3 regions of the Lysinibacillus sp. fkY74-1 genome follow, and region 3 is predicted to be linked to each of the others. Evidence: a T-box and tRNA genes for the amino acid it is inferred to sense, from the RefSeq annotation. Region 3 holds a T-box; the other regions hold tRNA genes.
What was found. The T-box of region 3 lies ahead of argS (arginine--tRNA ligase). A T-box ahead of a tRNA ligase gene usually reads a tRNA of that ligase, here a tRNA-Arg.
Positions count from the first base shown of each region.

Region 1: it encodes a tRNA-Arg, which carries the amino acid that the T-box ahead of argS (arginine--tRNA ligase) is inferred to sense. The anticodon was not compared.
Region 2: it encodes a tRNA-Arg, which carries the amino acid that the T-box ahead of argS (arginine--tRNA ligase) is inferred to sense. The anticodon was not compared.

Region 1 covers NZ_CP170173.1:113,494-115,804, reverse strand. Annotated here, with positions in the region: rRNA gene ACE1MS_RS00595 (16S ribosomal RNA) at 1-765, opposite strand, end outside; tRNA gene ACE1MS_RS00590 (tRNA-Ala) at 916-991, opposite strand; tRNA gene ACE1MS_RS00585 (tRNA-Pro) at 1,006-1,082, opposite strand; tRNA gene ACE1MS_RS00580 (tRNA-Arg) at 1,092-1,168, opposite strand; tRNA gene ACE1MS_RS00575 (tRNA-Leu) at 1,175-1,263, opposite strand; tRNA gene ACE1MS_RS00570 (tRNA-Gly) at 1,269-1,343, opposite strand; tRNA gene ACE1MS_RS00565 (tRNA-Leu) at 1,381-1,465, opposite strand; tRNA gene ACE1MS_RS00560 (tRNA-Lys) at 1,489-1,564, opposite strand; tRNA gene ACE1MS_RS00555 (tRNA-Thr) at 1,573-1,648, opposite strand; tRNA gene ACE1MS_RS00550 (tRNA-Val) at 1,652-1,727, opposite strand; rRNA gene rrf (5S ribosomal RNA) at 1,738-1,853, opposite strand; rRNA gene ACE1MS_RS00540 (23S ribosomal RNA) at 1,970-2,311, opposite strand, start outside.
Region 2 covers NZ_CP170173.1:4,122,687-4,124,997, forward strand. Annotated here, with positions in the region: rRNA gene ACE1MS_RS20345 (16S ribosomal RNA) at 1-739, opposite strand, end outside; tRNA gene ACE1MS_RS20350 (tRNA-Gly) at 937-1,010, opposite strand; tRNA gene ACE1MS_RS20355 (tRNA-Arg) at 1,027-1,103, opposite strand; tRNA gene ACE1MS_RS20360 (tRNA-Leu) at 1,134-1,219, opposite strand; tRNA gene ACE1MS_RS20365 (tRNA-Lys) at 1,286-1,358, opposite strand; tRNA gene ACE1MS_RS20370 (tRNA-Gln) at 1,374-1,448, opposite strand; tRNA gene ACE1MS_RS20375 (tRNA-Asp) at 1,454-1,529, opposite strand; tRNA gene ACE1MS_RS20380 (tRNA-Glu) at 1,558-1,629, opposite strand; tRNA gene ACE1MS_RS20385 (tRNA-Asn) at 1,631-1,707, opposite strand; gene ACE1MS_RS20390 (SprT family protein) at 1,799-2,257, opposite strand.
Region 3 covers NZ_CP170173.1:2,263,213-2,265,523, forward strand. Annotated here, with positions in the region: gene ACE1MS_RS11000 (FAD-dependent oxidoreductase) at 1-1,083, shown strand, start outside; T-box leader at 1,260-1,479, shown strand; gene argS (arginine--tRNA ligase) at 1,525-2,311, shown strand, end outside.

The DNA of each region.
Region 1 (2,311 bases), 2.1 Mb from region 3:
AGTGTCAGTTACAGACCAGATAGTCGCCTTCGCCACTGGTGTTCCTCCAAATCTCTACGCATTTCACCGCTACACTTGGAATTCCACTATCCTCTTCTGCACTCAAGTCTCCCAGTTTCCAATGACCCTCCACGGTTGAGCCGTGGGCTTTCACATCAGACTTAAGAAACCACCTGCGCGCGCTTTACGCCCAATAATTCCGGACAACGCTTGCCACCTACGTATTACCGCGGCTGCTGGCACGTAGTTAGCCGTGGCTTTCTAATAAGGTACCGTCAAGGTACAGCCAGTTACTACTGTACTTGTTCTTCCCTTACAACAGAGTTTTACGAACCGAAATCCTTCTTCACTCACGCGGCGTTGCTCCATCAGGCTTTCGCCCATTGTGGAAGATTCCCTACTGCTGCCTCCCGTAGGAGTCTGGGCCGTGTCTCAGTCCCAGTGTGGCCGATCACCCTCTCAGGTCGGCTACGCATCGTCGCCTTGGTGAGCCGTTACCTCACCAACTAGCTAATGCGCCGCGGGCCCATCCTATAGCGACAGCCGAAACCGTCTTTCAATATTTCACCATGAGGTGAAACAGATTATTCGGTATTAGCCCCGGTTTCCCGGAGTTATCCCAAACTATAAGGTAGGTTGCCCACGTGTTACTCACCCGTCCGCCGCTAACGTCAAAGGAGCAAGCTCCTTCTCTGTTCGCTCGACTTGCATGTATTAGGCACGCCGCCAGCGTTCGTCCTGAGCCAGGATCAAACTCTCCATAAAAGAAATTTGATTAGCTCAAATTGTTTTGCTGGCATCAATTTTGATGTCCAAAATTTTTTTTCGTTCACTAGCTAGGCTAGCTACTTAAAACTTTATTGATTACGTTTTGCTTGTTCAGTTTTCAAGGTTCATTTAGTTAAATAAGTTGAATGGTGGAGCCTAGCGGGATCGAACCGCTGACCTCCTGCGTGCAAGGCAGGCGCTCTCCCAGCTGAGCTAAGGCCCCATATTTTTTGGAAATGGTCGGGAAGACAGGATTCGAACCTGCGACCCCTTGGTCCCAAACCAAGTGCTCTACCAAGCTGAGCTACTTCCCGTTCGTTTTATGGCGCGCCCGACAGGAGTCGAACCCATAACCTTCTGATCCGTAGTCAGACGCTCTATCCAATTGAGCTACGGGCGCATAAAATGGTGCCGAGGACCGGAATCGAACCGGTACGGTAGTCACCTACCGCAGGATTTTAAGTCCTGTGCGTCTGCCAGTTCCGCCACCCCGGCACATTTGGAGCGGAAGACGAGGTTCGAACTCGCGACCCCCACCTTGGCAAGGTGGTGTTCTACCACTGAACTACTTCCGCATGTGCATAAGTTTTTTTATCTGGCATATTTTAAAAATGGTGCGGGTGAAGGGAGTCGAACCCCCACGCCTTGCGGCGCTAGATCCTAAGTCTAGTGCGTCTGCCAATTCCGCCACACCCGCTTAATATGGTTGGTACTTATAAATGGTGAGCCATGAAGGACTCGAACCTTCGACCCTCTGATTAAAAGTCAGATGCTCTACCAACTGAGCTAATGGCTCGTCTAAAATGGTGCCGGCTATAGGAATCGAACCCACGACCTACTGATTACAAGTCAGTTGCTCTACCTGCTGAGCTAAACCGGCAAATGGTGGAGGATGACGGGCTCGAACCGCCGACCCTCTGCTTGTAAGGCAGATGCTCTCCCAGCTGAGCTAATCCTCCTGGGTATTATGCCTAGCGACGTCCTACTCTCACAGGGGGAAGCCCCCAACTACCATCGGCGCTAAAGAGCTTAACTTCCGTGTTCGGTATGGGAACGGGTGTGACCTCTTTGCCATCATCACTAGACTTATTCAAAAGACAAGATTTATTATAACATATGTAGTTATAAAATGCAAGTTTTTTTAAAACTTTCTTATTCTTTCAAAACTGGATAAACGGTTCATTGAATGCTTCAAACTTTTTTGGTTAAGTCCTCGATCGATTAGTATTCGTCAGCTCCATGTGTCACCACACTTCCACCTCGAACCTATCTACCTCATCGTCTTTGAGGGATCTTACTTACTTGCGTAATGGGAAATCTCATCTTGAGGGGGGCTTCATGCTTAGATGCTTTCAGCACTTATCCCGTCCACACATAGCTACCCAGCGATGCCTTTGGCAAGACAACTGGTACACCAGCGGTGTGTCCATCCCGGTCCTCTCGTACTAAGGACAGCTCCTCTCAAATTTCCTACGCCCACGACGGATAGGGACCGAACTGTCTCACGACGTTCTGAACCCAGCTCGCGTACCGCTTTAATGGG
Region 2 (2,311 bases), 1.9 Mb from region 3:
CCTTCGCCACTGGTGTTCCTCCAAATCTCTACGCATTTCACCGCTACACTTGGAATTCCACTATCCTCTTCTGCACTCAAGTCTCCCAGTTTCCAATGACCCTCCACGGTTGAGCCGTGGGCTTTCACATCAGACTTAAGAAACCACCTGCGCGCGCTTTACGCCCAATAATTCCGGACAACGCTTGCCACCTACGTATTACCGCGGCTGCTGGCACGTAGTTAGCCGTGGCTTTCTAATAAGGTACCGTCAAGGTACAGCCAGTTACTACTGTACTTGTTCTTCCCTTACAACAGAGTTTTACGAACCGAAATCCTTCTTCACTCACGCGGCGTTGCTCCATCAGGCTTTCGCCCATTGTGGAAGATTCCCTACTGCTGCCTCCCGTAGGAGTCTGGGCCGTGTCTCAGTCCCAGTGTGGCCGATCACCCTCTCAGGTCGGCTACGCATCGTCGCCTTGGTGAGCCGTTACCTCACCAACTAGCTAATGCGCCGCGGGCCCATCCTATAGCGACAGCCGAAACCGTCTTTCAATATTTCACCATGAGGTGAAACAGATTATTCGGTATTAGCCCCGGTTTCCCGGAGTTATCCCAAACTATAAGGTAGGTTGCCCACGTGTTACTCACCCGTCCGCCGCTAACGTCAAAGGAGCAAGCTCCTTCTCTGTTCGCTCGACTTGCATGTATTAGGCACGCCGCCAGCGTTCGTCCTGAGCCAGGATCAAACTCTCCATAAAAGAAATTTGATTAGCTCAAATTGTTTTGCTGGCATCATTTTGATGTCCAAAGTTTTGTTTCGTTCACTAGCTAGGCTAGCTACTTAAAACTTTATTGATTACGTTTTGCTTGTTCAGTTTTCAAGGTTCATAGCATTGTCAAATCAGACAACTATTTAATCTTATCAAACAACCAAGAGGTTGTCAATGCTTTTTTTTGGAGCGGGTGATGAGAATCGAACTCACGACATCAGCTTGGAAGGCTGAGGTTTTACCATTAAACTACACCCGCATTATTTAATAAAATATGGCGCGCCCGGCAGGAGTCGAACCCACAACCTTCTGATCCGTAGTCAGACGCTCTATCCAATTGAGCTACGGGCGCATATAAATTAATTGATTTTGTAAGTGACTTTGGTGCGGCCGAGAGGACTTGAACCTCCACGGGGTTGCCCCCACTAGGCCCTCAACCTAGCGCGTCTGCCGTTCCGCCACGACCGCATTCAATTAGTAACTTTCTCATTGTACTATATAATAATAGAAAGTCAACCTTTTTCTTATAAAAGATGAGCCATGAAGGACTCGAACCTTCGACCCTCTGATTAAAAGTCAGATGCTCTACCAACTGAGCTAATGGCTCAAATTAAGAAATGAATGGCTGGGGTACTAGGATTCGAACCTAGGCATGACGGAATCAAAATCCGTTGCCTTACCGCTTGGCTATACCCCAATAAGTGGCGGTCCCGACCGGGATCGAACCGGCGATCTCCTGCGTGACAGGCAGGCATGTTAACCGCTACACCACGGGACCAATATTATTGTAAAGTAAATGATGAAAATGACCCCTACGGGATTCGAACCCGTGTTACCGCCGTGAAAGGGCGGTGTCTTAACCACTTGACCAAGGGGCCATGGCTCCGAAGGCAGGACTCGAACCTGCGACAACCTGATTAACAGTCAGGTGCTACTACCAACTGAGCTACTTCGGAATAATAAGTGTTATATTGTCGTCGTTATCTTGTCGACTTTTACTATTATAGGGATAACTAAACAATACGTCAATCTTTTTTTTATTTTTTTTTACTTTAATAATTCAAGCTTGCCCAAACACTTGCTACAACAATACTTTTCAACATTCATTTTAATTTTCCTTATATATAATTGCTGGCAATTAACACAGGTATATGTGTAGCGTCGTTGCTTTTTAATTGATGGTTTAGAAGTATGTAACGCTGAACAAAAACGAGGTGCCTTTACTTTCTTTAATAGTTCTCTGAATTCTTTATCTCGATGCTGATATCCTTTACCTTCGATATGCAAGTGGTAATGACATAGTTCATGAAGTACAATGCCCTGGATTTCTTTAATACCATATAACTCAAAGGCTTTAGGATTGATTTCAATATTGTGTGATTGTAAAAGATATCGACCGCCTGTTGAACGTAATCTTCCATTAAAGTAAGCCTGGTGTATAAATGGCTTTTGAAAACTTTCCAAAGAAATTCGACATACAAGCTGTTGTAGTTCCTCATTGTCCAACTTGATCACCTCCAACAACAAGAATACCACACTGTGTAGTATGCACAGCGTGGT
Region 3 (2,311 bases):
AGATTAAGAGGGTTAAATTTAGCCCGAGTGGATGATGAATATTTTATTAATGCATTACAAATTTTCGGAATTGATGGTTTAAATGAGAATTCGAAGCAGGCTGCCATAGCTGCAGGTAAAAAAGAAACATTGCATGTACTAAAATATTTACAGGAAAACTTCCCCGGATTTGAAAAAGCAGAAATTGTCAGCTTCCCGGAAGAGCTTTATGTACGAGAAACTAGACATATTTGGGCTGAATATCAATTACCAATGTCCGATATTTGGCAGAATCGTGATCATTGGGATAGTATTGGGATTGCCTCTTATCCAGTAGATGTGCAGGCTCAAACACCACATGATTATGGGTATGTTATTTCTGCGCCAAAGCAATATGCGATTCCATTCCGATCTCTAGTACCAAAGGATATCGATGGATTACTTGTTGTGGGACGCTCTGCAGGTTATTCATCTTTAGCAGCGGGAAGTGCCCGTATTGTCCCAACTGGTATGGTGACTGGTGAAGCGGCAGGGACAGCGGCAGCACTAGCTCTTCAACAAGATGTTACTTTTAGAGAAATGAGCAAGGATAAGAAATTAATTGCTACATTAAGAGAGCAGTTGGATAAACAAGGTGCCTATGTCGATTCATTTTCTGTGAACTATCCTTATCAGGGCAAATGGTATGATGAAGCCATTCAAACGTTAATTAACTATGGACTTGTTGTTGGCGGCTATGATAATGATTTAAAGGTCGACAGTAAAGCAACGAAAATTAAGTTTGCTAAAATGTTGAAAGAAAGTATGCTACGTGCCGGCGCAGAGAGTACAGCCGATAAAAAAGATAAGCTGGAGATTGTTATTAATAAGGTATATAGCACGGGTGATGAAGCTATTACGCGAGATGAGCTGGCACAATATTTGGCAGATGTGCTCATCGGTGAATCGACTGCAAATAGCTGGGAAAGTTTAATTGATAAAGAAATTGTTTCGGAAAAAGTAGCGAAGAAAGTGAAAGACAATAAGCAACTGAAGTTAAAAGAGATGTATGCCATCATGGCAGATGTCATTCATTATGTAGAAAAAGAACGTTCCTCTAAATGAGGAGCGTTTTTTTATGGTGGATCGTTTGGAATGCCGTCTGTAACTTGTGTAGACGAATGCAGAAGCAATCAGTGCTGCCTATGCAAAATTCTCTAAACGCTCTGAAGCAATGATTCATTCATACAAAAAGCATTGACGCCAAGCGAAGACTCCTGTAAAATATGTCAAAATCATAGAAAAATTCGATGAAAAAGAGAGTAATTGATGGGACAACTGGAAAGCGAGTTAGGGATGGTGTGAGCCTAATACAGAAACCATGAATGAAGCGCACTTTGGAGAAGGTTCTCGAACTAAGAGTAGAGAATAGCGGGGCGTCACCTCGTTAACAATGGAAAGTGGTCATTATGAATGGCAACTAGAGTGGTACCACGGGATTACTATGCTCTCGTCTCTAATTATAGAGGCGAGGGCTTTTTTTATTGAAAAAAGAGGAGGATATACATGAATCAACAAATTGCAAAAAGTATTGCTGAAATTTTAAATCATCAGCTAACAGCTCAAGACGTGGAACAATTACTAGAAAAACCAAAAAGTTTAGAAAGGGGCGATATGGCATTTCCCTGCTTCACCTTGGCTAAAATATGGAAGAAGCCCCCTCAACAAATTGCAATAGACATCGCAAGCCAATTACAAAATGAGATAATCCATCAGGTGCAATCTGTCGGTGGCTATGTCAATATTTTTCTTCATCAAGTAAAAGTGACACAACAAGTGTTGGGTCTTATCATGCAGGAACAACAAAACTATGGTACGAATCTAGCAGAAAGGGGAAGTGTCGTTCTTGACTTTTCTTCGCCCAATATTGCTAAACCGTTCTCTATGGGACATTTACGTTCAACCGTCATTGGTAATGCCTTAGCCAATATTGCAGTGAAAAATGGTTATCAGGCTATTCGTATTAACCATCTAGGGGACTGGGGCACCCAATTTGGCAAGCTAATCGTTGCGTATCAAAATTGGGGTGATAAGGAAGCCATTACAGCATCCCCTATAGAGGAATTATTAAAGATTTATGTTAAATTTCATACTATGGCTGAACAAGATCCTATACTAAATGAAATGGCACGTGCTGCCTTTAAAGCATTAGAAGATGGTGATTCAGAGGCTTTAGCGTTGTGGCAATGGTTCCGTGATGTATCATTAGATGAATTTCAGACTATTTATCAGCTGCTAGGCATCAAATTTGATGAATTTACTGGAGAAGCCTTTTACAATGATAAGATGACAA